4 regions of the Mesorhizobium sp. USDA 3734 genome follow, and region 3 is predicted to be linked to each of the others. Evidence: riboswitches for the same ligand, from Rfam matches in the RefSeq annotation. Region 3 holds a riboswitch; each other region holds the start of a gene.
What was found. A riboswitch is a leader RNA that binds a small molecule or an ion and turns the genes downstream of it on or off. The one in region 3 is predicted to bind cobalamin.

Region 1: another riboswitch for cobalamin. It lies ahead of ACZ89F_RS30000 (aromatic ring-hydroxylating oxygenase subunit alpha); the one in region 3 lies ahead of ACZ89F_RS11345 (CbtB domain-containing protein).
Region 2: another riboswitch for cobalamin. It lies ahead of ACZ89F_RS17590 (DUF1636 family protein); the one in region 3 lies ahead of ACZ89F_RS11345 (CbtB domain-containing protein).
Region 4: another riboswitch for cobalamin. It lies ahead of bluB (5,6-dimethylbenzimidazole synthase); the one in region 3 lies ahead of ACZ89F_RS11345 (CbtB domain-containing protein).

What each region holds. Positions count from the first base shown of each region.
Region 1 is NZ_JBWCCW010000001.1:6,288,532-6,292,697, reverse strand. Features, by position in the region: gene ACZ89F_RS30010 (PqqD family peptide modification chaperone) at 1-9, opposite strand, end outside; gene ACZ89F_RS30005 (FAD-binding oxidoreductase) at 101-1,201, opposite strand; gene ACZ89F_RS30000 (aromatic ring-hydroxylating oxygenase subunit alpha) at 1,233-2,480, opposite strand; cobalamin riboswitch at 2,594-2,795, opposite strand; gene ACZ89F_RS29995 (DUF680 domain-containing protein) at 3,299-3,499, shown strand; gene ACZ89F_RS29990 (DUF680 domain-containing protein) at 3,571-3,783, shown strand; gene ACZ89F_RS29985 (DUF680 domain-containing protein) at 3,854-4,054, shown strand; gene ACZ89F_RS29980 (DUF680 domain-containing protein) at 4,126-4,166, shown strand, end outside.
Region 2 is NZ_JBWCCW010000001.1:3,586,553-3,590,718, reverse strand. Features, by position in the region: gene ACZ89F_RS17595 (HYR domain-containing protein) at 1-1,229, shown strand, start outside; cobalamin riboswitch at 1,458-1,664, shown strand; gene ACZ89F_RS17590 (DUF1636 family protein) at 1,672-2,151, shown strand; gene ACZ89F_RS17585 (ABC transporter ATP-binding protein) at 2,148-2,939, shown strand; gene ACZ89F_RS17580 (ABC transporter substrate-binding protein) at 2,982-3,929, shown strand; gene ACZ89F_RS17575 (FecCD family ABC transporter permease) at 3,959-4,166, shown strand, end outside.
Region 3 is NZ_JBWCCW010000001.1:2,379,211-2,383,376, forward strand. Features, by position in the region: gene ACZ89F_RS11335 (MFS transporter) at 1-797, shown strand, start outside; gene ACZ89F_RS11340 (aromatic ring-hydroxylating oxygenase subunit alpha) at 937-2,112, opposite strand; cobalamin riboswitch at 2,252-2,448, shown strand; gene ACZ89F_RS11345 (CbtB domain-containing protein) at 2,485-2,664, shown strand; gene ACZ89F_RS11350 (CbtA family protein) at 2,680-3,486, shown strand; gene cobU (bifunctional adenosylcobinamide kinase/adenosylcobinamide-phosphate guanylyltransferase) at 3,479-3,994, shown strand; gene cobO (cob(I)yrinic acid a,c-diamide adenosyltransferase) at 3,996-4,166, shown strand, end outside.
Region 4 is NZ_JBWCCW010000001.1:4,045,406-4,049,571, reverse strand. Features, by position in the region: gene ACZ89F_RS19860 (MFS transporter) at 1-34, opposite strand, end outside; gene ACZ89F_RS19855 (TetR/AcrR family transcriptional regulator) at 155-763, shown strand; gene ACZ89F_RS19850 (hypothetical protein) at 857-1,840, shown strand; partial or broken gene bluB (5,6-dimethylbenzimidazole synthase) at 1,945-2,562, opposite strand; cobalamin riboswitch at 2,620-2,799, opposite strand; gene ACZ89F_RS19840 (histone deacetylase family protein) at 2,921-3,847, shown strand; gene ACZ89F_RS19835 (exodeoxyribonuclease VII small subunit) at 3,851-4,102, shown strand.

The DNA.
Region 1 (4,166 bases), 3.9 Mb from region 3:
CGCGAGCAATCGTCGGTCGGCGCGGTCGCTCAGCTTATAAGGCCTGTAAACACTCGATTCTTTCTTGGCAAGCCAGCGTGCACCGGCGGCTCCAAGCGGATCACGCCTCGATTTCGAGGGCCGAAAGCGGTTTTGAGCAACAGGCGAGGATAAAACCGTCGTCGATTTCGTGATCGAGGATGCCGCCATTGTGGCTCATCTCGACGTCGCCCGCGACCTTCCTAACCTTGCAGGTGCCGCACAGGCCGAACTCGCATGCGGCGGGAATCCGCACGCCCGAGGCCCGTGCCGTCTGCAGCACGGTCTGGCCGGCGACGCATTCGGCGTCGACATCCGAAAGCGCGAAACGGATCGGCGTCGCGGCTTCGACGACAATGGCGGCACCGTTTTCAGTCGGCGCGGTGAACGGCGCCGGGATTTCTTCCACGACAGGCGCCGCAAAGCTCTCCTGATGGTATTTCGTCATGTCGAAGCCGGCGGAGTCCAGCATGCCGCGCACGGCGCGCATGAAGGGATCGGGGCCGCAGCAGAAGATTTCGCGCTCACGGAAATCGGGCGCCAGCAGCGGCAGCCGGATCGCATCGATGCGACCCATATGGCCGAACCAGCCCTCGCGGCTCGACCGTTCCTCGATCATGAAGCCGAGCGACAGGCCGGGCATGCGGCTGCCGAGCAGTTCGAGTTCCTTGCGGAAAATGATCTCCTCCGGGCGGCGCGCGCAGTTGACGAAACCGACATCGGTCCATGGCGCACAGTCATTCAGCCAGCGCAGCATCGACATCATCGGCGTCACGCCGGAGCCTGCCGAAATGAACAGATACTTGGCCGCCGGGTGGCTGTGCAGCGAAAAATCGCCGGTCGGCCCGTAGGCCTTGACGTGCGAGCCCGGCGTGAGATGGTCGAACATCCAGCGCGTGCCTGCACTGCCCGCTTGCGCCTTCACCGTCACCGCGATCGAGAACGGCCGCGACGGCGAGGACGACAGCGTATAGGTGCGCATCAGCGGCCCGTCTGATGTCGGCAGTTCAAGCGTCACGAACTGGCCCGGCTTGTAGCGAAACCAGGTCTGGTTGTCGGAGCGGAAGGTGAAGGTCTTGACGTCAGGCGCTTCGTCGCTGACGCCGATCACTTCCAGCACCTGCAGCCTGTCGTTCCACGGCGTCATCTGGTCGAGATGGCGATAGAGGCCAAGATCCGTCATCGCATTCATCCTCTTGTCCCTTTGTTTTATGCTAGGCGACGCTGCGCAACGTCGGCCGGCCGCCCTCGGCAAGGCGCGGCCCGATGAACGACGCGTACCATTCGACGAACTGGATCACGCCACCCTCATGCAGCTCCGAATAGGGGCCGGGCTCATAAGCGGGCGACAGGATGCCGAAGGCGTTTTCCTCGACGATGCGGCGGTCCTGGTCGTTGGTCTCGGTCCAGACATGGGTGAGGTCTTCGATGGTGTAATCGACACCCTCGACCGCATCCTTGTGCACCAGCCACTTGGTCGTCACCGCCGTTTCCGTGGCGCTGATCGGCAGCACCCTGAACGTCACCGCGTGATCGATGAGGATGTGGTTCCATGTCGTCGGATAATGATAGTGCATCAAGGTGCCGATCCCTTCGGTGGAGACAGTGTCGGAGAGGTTCTTCTTCACCGCCAGCTTGCCGGTCATGGTGTAGCTGACGGCGTCGCGCAGCAGCGGCGCGCGGGTGGCGCGATACTGTCCGGCCGGATCGATGCGGAATTTGCTCGGCAGGCCTGATGCCTCGCATTTGGCCCAGTGCGCGACCATCTCGGGGTCGCTGTCGGCGCCGTTGACGCCGGTCACCGTCGGCGCCTCGGGGAAGGTCTTGCACAGCTCAGGGTGGTTGGCGACGCAGTGGTAGCACTCGCGGTTGTTCTCCCAGACCAGCTTCCAATTGCCTTTCTCGATAATCGTGCTCTCGAAGGCGATCTTTGCCTCGCGCAAACGGTGCGGCAAAAGATAGGGTTCGATCATCGCCCGCATCGGCGCGAAGTCAGCCGGCTCCTTGGCCAGGCAGATGAAGATGTAGCCGCCGACGCTCTCGCAGGCGACCGGCTTCAGGCTGAACTGGCTTTTGTCGAAACCGTCGGCCATCTGACGGGCAAACAGCAGGCGGCCGTCGAGTTCATAGGTCCACTGATGATAGGGACAGACGAGCTTTGCCGCCGTACCCTTCTCCGTGTTGCAGACGCGGCTGCCGCGATGTCGGCAGGAATTGTGGAAGGCGTTGATCTTGCCTTGCTGGTCACGGACAAGAACGACCGGATAGTCGCCGATCTGCACGGTGATGTAGCTGCCCGGCTTCGGCAGTTCGCAATCATGGCCGATGAACAGCCAGTCGCGATACCAGATCAGCTCCATGTCGAGCTTGAAATAGTCCGGATCGGTGTAGAAGGGCTGCTCTAGCGAAAAGCCTTGCCGGCGGCCGTTCAAGAGCCTCAGCATGTCGTTGCGAATATCCATGTCCTGTCCTCGCTTTAAGGACTGAACTGGTGGTGACGGAGGAAGGATTGGACGCAGGTCGGCAATGGGCCGGACACGCGCGATCCACCTCTTGACCGCCCACCGCGATCAGTCGAGTCTAGAAATCTCGGGCTGGTTTCCGGGCTCTGGAGTTGTCCTTGCGGACCATCGCGACACCTTCCCAGGCAGTTGCCCAGTGGTCTCCCGTTGCGACTTGAACTCCACCACCGTTGCGGGGGCAGCGCCGGATTCTGACCGGCTTCCCAATTCTCCGCCTCGTCGTCACGAAGCGGCACCTGAGATGGCATGATCTAACCACGATCGCGGGCGCGTCATCGGCATGAAAACGACATCGTATCCATGCGGCGCGACACGCATGCGAAACGTTCCGGTTGGCGATTGCGAAGCTGAAACCCTATCTCCGCGGCAGTCATTCCCTTCTGCAACTTCCCCGAAGCCGCCCCCTGATCGGGGTCAGAAAAGGTTAACAGTTTCGAAAAGTGACTATTAGCTCGCTCTAAAATCGAACCGAACGGTTCGTTTCTGTTGACAGTGCGTGCAGGACGGTGTGAACGCCGGCTCGAAAACCGCCTAAGCGGTGAATATTCGTGATGTAATAACTGTCTGATAAATAAAGAAAAAATTATCCCGTGGGGAGCCTGGGGCGCAATTTCAAGCGCCGGATTCATGGTCCACATGGAACAACTTCGTGATTGGAAAAGGCAGACCGGCCCTACCACATCGGGGCTGTCCGAACGACGCGATTTCCTCCCAAGACACGCCGCTAGACGGACGGGAAAAATACTGGAGTACATAAAATGAAAAAGATCATTCTCACTGCCGCCGCCCTTCTGGCCATTTCCGGCAGCGCCTTCGCTAATGGTAGCGACCACTATGGTTCGAACGCCCCGGCAGCCACTGCTGTCGACAGCTCGTACACCGCTTCGATCAAGAAGTCGGAACCGGCTGCTCAGACGCCTGCTCAGGGTAGCGACCGTAACCTCTTCGGCAACCACTAACAGCCGAATCACCAGTTGACGGCGGGTTCGCCCGCCGCCCTGGCGAAATCCAAAAATTCAGGAGACTTAAGATGAAGAAGATTATTCTTGCTACCGCCGCCGTTCTGGCCATCTCGGGTAGCGCTTTCGCCGGCAGCGACAACTTTGGTTCCAATGGCGCCAACCAGCCTGCCGTCACCTCGGTTGACAGCTCGTATACGGCTTCGGTCCAGCAGAAGTCGGCTCCGGCTGAGAAGCAGCCCGTCGTTCAGGGCAGCGACCGCAACCTCTTCGGCAACAACTAACAGCGGATTCGCAGTTGACGGTGGGTCTGCCCGCCGTCCTGGCGAAATCCAGAAAATTCAGGAGACTAAAATGAACAAGATCCTTATTGCTGCCGCCGCCGTTCTGGCCATCTCGGGCAGCGCTTTCGCCGGCAGTGACAACTTTGGCTCCAATGGCGCCAACCAGCCCGCAGCCGCGGTGGACCAGTCGTACACGGCCTCCACCAAGACGTCGGAACCGGTTGCCCAGACGCCCGCTCAGGGCAGCGACCGCAACCTCTTCGGCCACTAACAGCCAACTCCACGCGGACGGCGGGTCTGTCCCGCCGCCCTGGAGAGGCTTGAAAAATTCAGGAGACTAAAATGAACAAGATCCTCATTGCTGCCGCCACCGTTCTGGCCAT
Region 2 (4,166 bases), 1.2 Mb from region 3:
CGACCAGCGATTCCGCCGACAAGGCGGTGGCGCTGATCGGCTCGTTCCTCGAGGGCCGGGCCGATGTGATCATCAACAACCAGCCCGACATCGACCGCCGCATCGAGCGGCTGACCGGCGCCTATACCGGCAATGGCGGCATGACGGCCTTTGGCATGCCGATCGGCGGCAGCCAGTTGCCTGTCGGCCTGCAGATATCGGCCGATCGCACGACCTTCGCCTACAGCATGCAGCGAGCACAGGCCGCTGGCAGCGACGATGGCAGTCAGCAAGCTGACGCCAGTGATCGGCGAACTGGTGCCCGACAGATGATGGCCGCGCCGGGTGCGCAGCTGCCGCTCAGCGCATATGCGGCCTCGGGTCAGTTGCCGCCAGCCGGCGTGACCTTCCAGCACGCTTTCGGACCGACCGACGCCGCCGGCGCCACACCCGCTGCCGACCCGCAGGCGAGCGATCCGCTGGCCAGGCGCTTCGACGTCTGGACGGAAGGCACGATCGGCCGTTTCAACTCGGCCGGCGGTGACGGCAGCTTCGGCATCGCCCATAGCGGCGCCGACTATCTGCTGACCCCGAGCGTGCTGGTCGGCCTTGGCCTGCAGGTCGACTGGGTGGACCAGGATGGAAAAGACGGTGCCGCAGTCTCGGGCATCGGCTATCTCGTCGGTCCCTATGCGACGGTGCGGCTCTCCGACCATTTCTACCTCGACACGCGCGTCGGCTGGGGCCAATCGTTCAACCAGATCTCGCCGCTCGGCACCTTCGAGGACCGTTTCGACGGGAAACGCTGGCTGGCCACCGCGGCCTTGATCGGCAGCTTCGACATCGAGCGTTGGAGGATCAAGCCGGAGGCACGGGTGACGATGTTCGAGGAAAAGACAGACGCCTATGTCGATGGCCTCGGCATCGACGTGCCCTCGGTCGACGTGCGCACCGGCCAGTTCGCCTTCGGTCCCAACATCTCGACCACGCTGCAGCTGGAAGGCGGCCTGTTGCTGACGCCTTTCGTCGACCTGCAGGGCATCTGGACCTTCATGCAGGATAGCACCGCGACGGCCGCCACGGCGGCACCCGGACTGGCCGAGACTGGCCTGCGCGGGCGCGCCGAGACCGGATTTGAGCTGGCGGCCGGCAACGGCATGTCGGTCAACGCCTCGGCCTTCTATGACGGCCTCGGCAGTAGCAGCTACAGCGCCTGGGGTGGAAAGCTGGGCCTCAGCCACAAGTTCTGAGGCCGGACCACGCGCGCAAGATCGAACGCCGACAGCAATGTCGCCTGATCGACAAACCCTTGTCGCTGATAGATCGGCCTCGGCAGGGCTTTCGCTTGACAGCGTCAGGCGGCGTCTTCTAAAGCGTTATGTTATTACATAATGAGAGCGCGCTATGTCTGTTTCCCTGACACATGAGGGGCCCATCACTCCGTCCGAGAAATCCGTTGCGAAGCGATTGGGGGAAATCTACGCTGAGGCGGTGATGGTCCCCGAGTCGAAAGGCGAGGGGTGAAAAGGGAACACGGTGAGATCCCCAGGGATCGAGGCCGTGGCTGCCCCCGCAACTGTAAGCGGCGAGCAAAATCCGTGAATGCCACTGGCCGGCAAGGCTGGGAAGGCTGGATGGCGCAACGACCCGCGAGCCAGGAGACCTGCCATCACTGAGTTGACCGGACGGGGTGTGCCGGGAGGAAACGCGAATCTCGGTCTTGTCGGCCGGCTCGCCAGCTTCCTTCCGTCGCCAGTTTTGGAAAGTGACGGAAAGTTGGACAGCTCCATCCATCGCATCATCGTGTGCACGCTTTGCCGTGACCTTGTGACCGGGGTCAGGTCCGGGGAAGACCTTTGTGCTGACTTGCGCTCCCGGCTTGCGGCCCGGCACGAGCCGGCGGTGGCGCAGGGCTTCGCGGTCGAAGGCGTGGCCTGCATGGCAGGCTGCGCGCGGCCGCTGACGGTCGCCTTCCAGGCGCAAGGCAAGGCCGCCTATCTCTTCGGCTCCATCGACGCACGAGCCGATGTCGGCGACCTCGTGCGATTCGCCAAACTCTACGCGTCGCTCGCCGATGGCTGGTGCAGTTCCGGTCAGCGTCCGGCGGGACTGGCCGGCAAGACACTGGCCCGCATCCCCCGTTCGGGCAATCTGGCGGGCAGCAGCCGATGACCGTAGCGCTTCTCGAAGCACGTGACCTCTGCGTCGTGGCGAATGGGCGGGACCTGGTTCAGGCGGTCAGCCTGTCGGTGGCCGCTGGCGACCGCCTCGCCATCATTGGTCCCAACGGCGCCGGCAAGACGACGCTGCTGCGCATGCTGTCGGGCATGCTACGGCCAAGCTCCGGCGAGGTGAAGCTCTCCGGACGCCGGCTGGACAGGATTTCCGCTGCCGAACGGGCACTGAATATCGCCGTGGTCGGGCAGACCGATCAGCCCGATCCACGGCTGGCGGTGATCGACTATGTCGAGCTTGGCCGCGTCCCGCACGCCGGACTGCGGCGCAGGAGCGAGGAGCGCGACATTGTCGTCGATGCGCTGCGCCGGACCGGTCTGCTGCCGCTGCTCGGCCGCACCATTGGCTCGCTGTCGGGTGGCGAGCGCCAGCGCGCCCAACTGGCGCGCGCCATCGCCCAGCAGCCAAAGATCCTGTTCCTCGACGAGCCGACCAATCATCTCGACCCGCGCGCCCGCGGCGAACTGCTCGAACTCGTAGCCGGCTTCAGCATGACCGTGATCGCGGTGCTGCACGATCTGGCACTGGTCGCGCCGTTCGCCACCAGGGTGGCGGTGATGAACCATGCCCGTCTGCAAGCGCTCGCCGCGCCGCGCGAAGCGCTGACCCAACAACTGATCCGCGAGATTTTCGGCATCGATGTTCTGCGTCTGCGCCATCCGACCGAGGACCGCGAACTGACGGTGTTCGAGGTTCCGAACCGCGCCGGTAACAATTCTGATTGAAGCCAATCCCCATTCGACCCATTCAACAAAGGAGCAACACCCGTGAAACGCCTCGCTTTTTCGCTCGTCTTCTCGCTGCTGGCCTCGACAGCCCTGGCCTTCCCGGTCACCGTCGACAGCTGCGGCAAGCCGCTGACCTTCGACGCGCCGCCGAAGCGTGCCGTCATCCACGATCTCAACATGGCCGAGATGGCCTTCGCGCTGAAACTGCAGCCGTCGATCGTCGGCCTGACCGGCATCACCGGGTGGTACAAGGTCGGTCCCGAATTCAAGGCCGAGCAGGGTTCGATCCCGGAACTGGCGCCCAAATATCCGACGCTCGAAAACCTCGTCGCCGTCGAGCCCGATTTCTTTTTCGCCGGCTGGTATTACGGCATGAAGCCGGGCGGCGAGGTGACACCCGATACGCTTGCCCCGCATGGCATCAAGACGCTGGTGCTGACGGAAAGCTGCGTCCATCTCGACAAGGGCCGCCCCGCCGCCTCGATGGACCTGCTCTACGGCGACGTCGAAAAGCTGGGCAAGATCTTCGGCAAGGAGGCCGAGGCTGAAAAGCTCGTTTCGGGCTGGAAGACGCAGCTCGCCGACATTACCGCCAAGGTCGGCGACCGCAAGGGTACGCGGGTATTCCTCTATGATTCCGGCGAAGACAAGCCGTTTACCGCAGGCAAGTTCGCCATCCCCAGCGCTATGATATCAGCGGCCGGCGGCGACAACATCATGGCCGACATGGAAACCAGCTGGGGCAACACGGACTGGGAAACCGTGGCGTCGCGCAATCCGCAATTCCTCATCCTGCTCGATTACCAGGACGGTGGCGGCTACAAGAAGCTGCTCGATTTCCTGAAGGCGCATCCGGCGATGAAAGAAACCGACGCGGTCAAGAACGAGCGCTTCGTCGCGCTGCGCTATGCCGAGCTGACGCCTGGACCCGCCAATATCGAGGCGATCGGCAAGATTGCCAGGGCGATGCATCCGGAAGCGTTTTGAGCTTGCGCCATCCGGCATTCGCACTGGCCATGCTGGTGGGCGCGGCGGCTATCGCCGCTCTCGCTCTGCTGTCGATCGCCTATGGTTCGACGCTGATCCCGCTGACCGACGTCGTTGCCGCGCTTGGCCGTGCAATTGGCTTCAGTGGGCACGACGTGGCCGGGCCGGTCGGCAAGATCGTCGTCGACCTGCGGCTGCCGCGCACGATCCTGGCCATCTGCGTCGGCGCCGGGCTGG
Region 3 (4,166 bases):
AGACCGATTTCATGCAGGCCGAATCGCTGCGCATGGCGTGGTCGATGCTGGCCTGGACCGGTGGGCCGACGCTCGGCATCTTCCTCTACACGCGCTTCGGCATCTATGCCGCGCATGGCGCGGTGGCGGTGTTCGCGTTTGCCCTGCTGGCGCTGTTCTGGACCTATCGGCTCGGCGACAACCCGTCGATCCGTCCGGGCAAGACGCGACCGGCCAACCCGCTCGCCAATATAGGCCGCTTCATCGCCCAGCCCAGGCTGCGGCTGGCCTGGCTGATCGCCTTCGGCCGCTCTTGTTTCTGGACGACGTTCTTCGTCTATGGGCCGCTGTTCATGGTGATCACCGGCGAGGGCAAGCTGGCCGGTGGCCTGCTGGTTTCGGCCGGCAACGCGCTTTTGTTCATGGCCATTTTCTGGGGCAAGGCAGGAAAGCGCTTTGGCGGCCGCAGGACCATGACATTCGCCTATTTCGCCATATCGGCCATGCTGCTGGCGGCGGGCCTCGTCGGCGAAACCGTGCCGCTGCTCACCGGCGCCTTCCTGCTTGGCGGCGCCTTCTTCACCATTGCACTCGACGCACTCGGCTCGACCGCCTTCATGCGCTCGGTGCGCTCCTATGAAAGATCGCAGATGGCGGCGGTCTATCGCACCTATCTCGATTTTTCCGAACTGACGCCGCCGCTGGTCTATTCCGTGGTGCTGGCCTTCTTCGGGCTCGGCTCGGTGTTCGTCACGCTCGGCCTGCTGGCGGCAGTCTGTGGCTTTGTGACCTGGCGTTATCTGCCGAAATCGCTTTAGTCGACCTTGATAATTCTACTCCGGCGGACATCTGTCGCGATTTTCTCCGCTTCCGGTGCTCACGGACCCAAAAGTCCGCTGCGCTCCGGTTCTCGAAAACCACTCCATATGCCTCGTCGGAGCGAATTCTGAAGGCCGACTAGGTGGTTGCCTTGCGTACTGCGTGGCGCTCGCACACCCAGTTGTGGAAGCGGTGCAGGTCGTATTCCTCGGGCATCAGCACGCCGGCTTGGTGGCGCATCGAGCGCAGGCCTCTCTGATTGACCTCGCAGATATCAGCGTCCTCCTCCAGCACCTGCGTGCCGAAGGCGACGATGTTGTCGATGTCGGTCGTGGCGAGCGCTTCGGGCGCGAACAGCCACTCCGCGACAAGCTCGGTCTGCTCGGGGCCGAGCGGCACCAGCCGCACCGTCCTGACATAGTCGACATGGCCGACGACGAACATCGACGGCAGGCTGGTGGCGTATGTCTGGCCCGCAGTGCGCTCGGCCGGTGTCAAGCTCGAGAAGACCGGCCCATGCGCCTGGCCGTCGCGCGACCAGGTTTCGGCGCCGGCGCGCAGGCCGCCGGAAAACTCCGGCGCGTCATTGTCGGCATGGCGAACCCATTCGGGATCGTCGTGACGGCCCATCAGGCCGCGGCCATAGATCGGCACCAGCCGCGACAGGTCCTTGTGGACGCCTGGGCAATGCAGGCACTCGTTGAAGTTTTCCCAAAAAATCTTCCAGTTGCAGTTCATCACCTTGCGCAGCACGTGGCCGCTCACCAGCGTCTCCAGCGGCCAATTGCCGAGATCGCCGGAGGCGGGATCGAAGGATGTTTGCGCCGAGCCGGCGGCGTCCTCCTGCAGGTTGACGAAAACGAAGCCGCGCCACACCGAGAGTGCTACCCGATAAAGCGGATGGTCGGCCTTGTCGAAGCCTTCAGGCAGCGATTTCGACGGCACACGCACGAGGTCGCCACGCAACGAGTAGGACCAGGCGTGGTAGGGACAGGTGATCAGCCGCGCCTTCAGCCGACCTTCGCTTTCCTGGCAGAGCTGCGAGCCGCGATGGCGGCAGGTGTTGTGAAAGGCGCGCAGTTCGCCGGTCTCGTCACGCAGCACGAGGATGTCTTGCGTGCCGATGCGGAATCTGCGGAAAGCCAGTGGTTGCGCAAGGTCGGCCTCGCGGCAGACGAGCAGCCAGCTTCGATACCAGATGGCGTCGAGATCTTCTTGATAGCTGCCTGCATCCCAATAGGCCGAAGACGGCAGCGTCGGTTCGGCCCGGGTCAGGCCATTGTAGGGATCGCGCTCGCTGGCAGTGGGCTGCATGGCTGGCTTCCTCCAAGGATGCCAGCCGACACCCGGCCAGGAAAATTGTCAATTGCGGCACCGGCGGGCCTCGGCTGGTACGACGCATTCGCAATGGTTGTCGGCGGAATTTGGTTTGCCGGAGGCGAGGATTCTGCCTATAGTCGCTGATGTCGTCGGTTCCATTTTGGAGCCAAGAGGGAATGCGGTGCGGGCGAGTTTCGCCCAATGCCGTGGCTGCCCCCGCAACTGTGTGCGGTAGTCCTCTCCATATGCCACTGAAGATTTTTTCTTCGGGAAGGTGGGGAAGGGCGCTGATCCGCGAGCCAGGAGACCTGCCGGCGACAGGAAACTGACTTCGATGCCCTCGGGTGGAGGGCGAAAGGACAAGACATGACTACCGCTTCCGTCTCCCTCGGCGCCGCCGTCTCCTCGCAGTCGCGCTTCATGCAGCTCGCGCTCGCGGCGCTGCTCGGCATCTTCGTCATCGGCTTTGTCGGCTTCTCGCATATCGATGCGGTCCACAATGCAGGCCATGACAATCGCCATTCGATGGCGTTTCCCTGCCACTGACGAGGATCTGACATCATGAATCTGTTTCGCAACGTCGTGTTCATCGCGGCGATCGCCGGGCTCGTGGCTGGCGTCGTTCTCGCCTGCATGCAGGCCTATGCCACCGTGCCGCTCATTCTCAAGGCGGAAGTCTACGAACAGGCCGAAGGCGGCCACAGCCATGACCATGCCGCGGCGCCTGCCGACGCCACCAGCGGCAACGCGATGAGCTCGGCCGCACCGGCGACAAACACCATGAGCGCCGCCACGCCGGCACCGGCGGAAGCGGCGGCTCCCGCTGAGGACGAGGGCTGGGCGCCGGCCGACGGCTTCGAGCGTTTTGCCTTCAACGTCGTTTCCAATGTCGTCACCGGCATCGGTTTCGCGCTGATCCTGGTCGCGGTTTCCGAATTCGCCGGTGGCATCGGTGGTTGGCGTCAGGGCGTGTTCTGGGGCTTGGCCGGCTTTGCCGTGTTCACGCTGGCGCCGGGCCTCGGCCTGCCGCCGGAACTGCCGGCCATGCCGGCGGCCGACCTGACCCAGCGCCAGATCTGGTGGACGGCAACCGTGGTGGCGACCGCCATCGGCCTTGGCCTGATCGCGTTCCGCAAGTCGCTGCCGCTGGCGATCCTGGCCGTGGCGTTGATCGTCGCGCCGCATATTGTCGGCGCGCCGCAGCCCGACAGTTTCGAGACGCCGATCCCTGAAGGCCTGCATCACCAGTTCGTGGTGGCGGTGACGCTGACCAATCTGGTGTTCTGGCTGGTGCTCGGCGCGGTCGTCGGCATGGTGCGTGGCCGCTTCACCGGCACGGCGACCAGCCTGCGCGACAGCTTTGCCTGAAGGCAGGGCCCTGACCTTCCTCATCGGTGGTGCGCGCTCCGGCAAGAGCGCGCACGCCGAAACCCTGGCGACGGGTTTGCCGCCGCCATGGACTTATGTCGCCACGGCGCAAGCCTATGATGACGAGATGCGCGAACGCATTTCGCTGCACCGGTCGCGGCGCGGCGAAGGCTGGACGACCATCGACGCACCGCTCGATCTCGCCGGCGCGCTCGCGGCCTTGCCGGACGACCAGCCGGTGCTTGTCGACTGCCTGACGCTGTGGCTGACCAATCATATGCTGGCCGAACATGATCTCGACCTGGAATGCCGGCGATTGGCGGACGTGCTGTCGCGACCACGCGGACCGTGGTTCGTGGTGTCCAATGAAGTCGGCCAGGGTATCGTACCGGACAATGCACTGGCGCGCCGTTTCCGCGATGCCGCCGGCCGGCTCAACCAGCAGGTCGCTGCCATCGCCGACACGGTGCTGCTGATGGTGGCGGGATTGCCGCTCAAGGTGAAATGACATGACCGACATCGAAGACCGGGACGAAGAACGCCATCGCGCCAAGATGGCCAAGCGCAAGGCCGTGCAGGATGCCGAGGTGGCGAGCAAGACGGTCGAGAAGGGGCTGCTGATCGTCAACACCGGCCCGGGCAAAGGCAAGACGACAGCCGCCTTCGGCCTGGCGCTGCGG
Region 4 (4,166 bases), 1.7 Mb from region 3:
GGGCACGAAAGATTTCCGAATAGGGATTTTGCATGGGTGGTTCCTCGACAAAGGACGATTCGACAATTACATACGAAGCGTATGATTGTTAAATAGAGCATACGCTGCGTATGTCAATTGGCATACGCAGCGTATGTGAATAGGTCCAGAAGCCATGCGCAGACCTCGCAGGGAAATGATCGCCGAGACGCGTGCCAAGCTGATTGCGGCAGCCCGCCATGCCTTCGGCACAACAGGCTATGCCGAAGCCTCGATGGATGATTTCACCGCCTCGGCCGGGCTGACGCGCGGCGCGCTCTATCATCATTTTGGCGACAAGAAGGGCCTGCTGCAGGCAGTCATCGCCGAAATCGACGGCGAGATGGCGGCGCGCGTGAACGAAGTGGCGGCGAGGGCACCGACCCGCTGGCAGCATTTCGTCGACGAATGCACAACCTATATCGAGATGGCGCTGGAGCCGGAAATCCAGCGCATCATGTTCCGCGATGGTCCGGCCGTCCTGGGGGATCCGGCACAATGGCCCAATGCCAATGCGTGCATCGCGTCAATGACCGGCCATCTGACGACGCTGCAGGAGGAGGGGGTTGTCGTCCCCAGCCTCGACCCCGAGACTGCCTCGCGGCTGATCAACGGTGCGAGCAGTCAGGCGGCGCAACGGATCGCCAATTCGAGCGACCCCGAAGCGACGTCGAAGAAGGTGGTGACGGCGTTCAAGCAACTGCTCGAAGGCCTGCTCAAAAGGCCGGGTCCGCAGCCGGACTGAAATCCCATCGGTGGCCCGGCGCCATGGCCGGCAATTGACAATCGCCGGGTTGGGTTCATCCTCTCCCACCATCTCTGAGGGGAGATTCGGGGCATGTGGGATTTCGATATCGGCAGGTCGGTGTCCATCATGATGCGGACCTGGCCGTTCATTGTCTTTCGCATGATCGTCTATTTCGGCATCACCCTGGCCTACATCATGGCGACCGGTACCGGCGCCTCCGTCGGCTATGGCGTTGGCCATATCTCCACCGATCCCGACGGGCCGCTGTCCTTTGCCTTGTGGGGCGGCGTGGTCGGCTTCGGTATCGTCTCGATCGCCGTCTACTGGATCCGCGAATACATCCTCTATGTCGTCAAGGCCGGCCACATCGCCGTCATGGTCCATCTGATCGACGGTCGTGACATTCCCGGTGGCCAGGGCCAGATCGCCTACGCCAAGGACATCGTGACCCAGCGTTTTGCAGAGGCCAACATCCTTTTCGTCGTCGACCAGCTGGTCAAGGGCGCCATCCGCGCCATCACCGGCCTGCTCGGCGGCATCGCGGCCTTCTTGCCGATTCCGGGCCTGAGCGGCCTGGTCTCCTTCATCAACACGGTGATCCGCCTGTCGCTGACCTATGTCGACGAGATCATCCTCGGCTACAACATCCGCATCAATTCGGCCTCGCCGTTCGAGACGGCGCGCCAAGGCGTCGTGCTCTATGCCCAGAACGGCAAGGTCATGGTCAAGAACGCCGTCTGGCTGGCGGTCATCATGTGGGGTGTGTCCTTCGTCATCTTCCTGCTGATGCTGGCGCCGGCCGGCGCCATTCTCTTCCTGATGCCCGGCCAACTCGCCGGCTGGGCCTTCGTGCTCGCCATTGTCTTCGCCTGGGCCTTCAAGGCGGCGTTCATCGAGCCTTTCGCCATCGCTTGCCTGATGCAGGTCTACTTCAAGACCATCGCGGGCCAGGTGCCTGATCCCGCCTGGGACGCCAGGCTGGCCGAGGCGTCGTCGAAGTTCAGAGAGCTCAAGGACAAGGCGCTGGCCTCCTTCGGCGGCTCGCGCTGGGGCACCGCCGGCGCGACACGCTGATCCGGCGCGGCATCGACGGCGTTGAGACGCGCCACGGTTGACTTCAGCGGCACCTCTCCCTGGCCGCAAAAGATCTCGCTCATGATCAGCTCCGGCAGCGGCAGCCGCCGTCCCCAGCCATGCGTTTCGAGATCCGGTTTTGGCGCGAACTCGGAAACACGGCCGACGCAGAGATAGGCGACCGGCGTGACATGCTCAGGAATCGACAGCAGGTTCTTCAGCGCCTGCGCCTCGATAATGCTGACCCAGCCGACACCGACCCCTTCGGCGCGCGCCGCCAGCCAGAAATTCTGCACCGCGCAGACCGTGCTGTAGAGGTCCATCTCGGGATTGTGCCAGCGCCCCAGCGGCGAGCCCTTCGAACGCTGCCGGTCGCAAGTGATGCAGATGTTGAGCGCGCTTTCGCAAATGCCTTCCAGCTTGAGCTTGCGGTACAGCGCCTGCCGCTCTTCCTCGATCTCCGGCAGTTCCTGTTCTCGCGCGGCCAGGAACAGGTCGCGCACTTTTTCCCGTCGTTCGGCTTCGCGAATGACGATGAAGTTCCACGGCTGCATGAAGCCGACCGATGGCGCGTGATGAGCGGCAAGCAGCAGCCGCGCCAGCACCTCATCGTCGAGCGCGGTGGGCAGGAAATGACTACGCACGTCACGACGTGTGAACATGGCGCGATAGACCGCATCGCGCGCATTCTGGTCAAATCCATCGTCAATCGCAGCGGTCATATGTTCCGGCATCGCTTGTTCCCTTGCGATTGTCGATGTCATCCGCCTGACCATGCGGATGACGATGCCTGCCAGGCCGGTCTTCTGGCTCGGGATCAACCCGCGTCCGGTGCCTTCCCGTCATCGACAGTGGCATTTACCGGCGCGGTCCCCCTCACAGCGTTGGGCACGCCACGGAGTTCAACCGTGTTCCCGATTCTCCCGCTTGCGGCGGGCACCAGGCAGTACCATGGACCTTACGCCGAAGCGCTGAAGACGCCAATGCCCGCAGCGACACGAATGGACGCAGGCGTGATTTTCCCCAGTCATCGGCCGCCCGTGCATGGCCTTTGTCGATCCGGGTCACTAGATTAGGACGATGACCACCCGTCTCTACACCCATCCGATCTTTCTCGAGCACCTCACGCCGCCCGGCCATCCCGAGCGGCCGGACCGCTTGCGCGCCATCGAGCGCGTGCTCGACGACGAGGCGTTTGCCGGGCTCGATCGTATCCAGGCGCCGGAAGGCGACGAGGCCACCATCCTTTACGCGCATCCAGCCGATTTCGTCGCCCGCGTGCGCGCCGCCATTCCCGACGAGGGGATCGCCCGCATCGACGCCGACACGTCAGTCAGTCCGAAGAGCTGGCAGGCGGCGATCACCGCGATCGGTGCCGCCAACGCCGCCGTCGACGACGTCTTTTCGGGCCGCGCCGACAATGTCTTCGTCGCCGCCCGGCCGCCCGGCCACCATGCCGAAAAGACCACGGCCATGGGTTTCTGCCTGTTCAACACGGCGGCGATCGCGGCACGGTATGCGCAGAAGAAACATGGTGTCGAGCGCGTTGCCGTCGTCGACTGGGACGTGCATCACGGCAACGGCACGCAGGATATTTTCTGGGACGATTCGTCGGTGCTCTATTGCTCGACGCATCAGATGCCGCTTTATCCCGGCACCGGTGCGAAGGGCGAAACCGGCGCCGGCAACATCGTCAACGCGCCGCTGGCGCCGCAGACCGGCAGCGAGGTCTTTCGCGATGCCTTCCTGTCGCGCGTCCTGCCGGCGCTCGACAATTTCGCGCCCGACCTGATCATCATTTCGGCCGGGTTCGACGCACACCATCGCGATCCGCTGGCCGAGATCAACCTGACCGAGGACGATTTCGACTGGGCGACCGGCCAGTTGATGCAGCGCGCCGCGCGCCACAGCGGCAACCGGCTCGTCAGCCTGCTCGAGGGTGGCTACGATCTGCAAGGTTTGGCATTTTCGGTCGCTGCCCATGTCGGGCGGCTGATGAAAGGATGAATGATGGCTGGTGAGACCAACGAAGACGTCAAGGCGATGAGCTTCGAACAGGCACTCGACGCGCTGGAGAAGATCGTCGATGATCTGGAGCGCGGCGATGTGCCGCTCGACCAGTCGATCAGGATCTATGAGCGCGGCGAGGCACTGAAGGCGCATTGCGACCGACTGCTGAAGGCCGCCGAGGACAAGGTCGAGAAGATCAGGCTGTCGCGTGACGGCAAGCCGGTTGGAACGGAGCCGCTCGACGCGGACTGAGGCGCGGTCCTGTCCCACCGACTTTTGGACACGATCATGATTGAGGATGAATTCGTCCCGATTG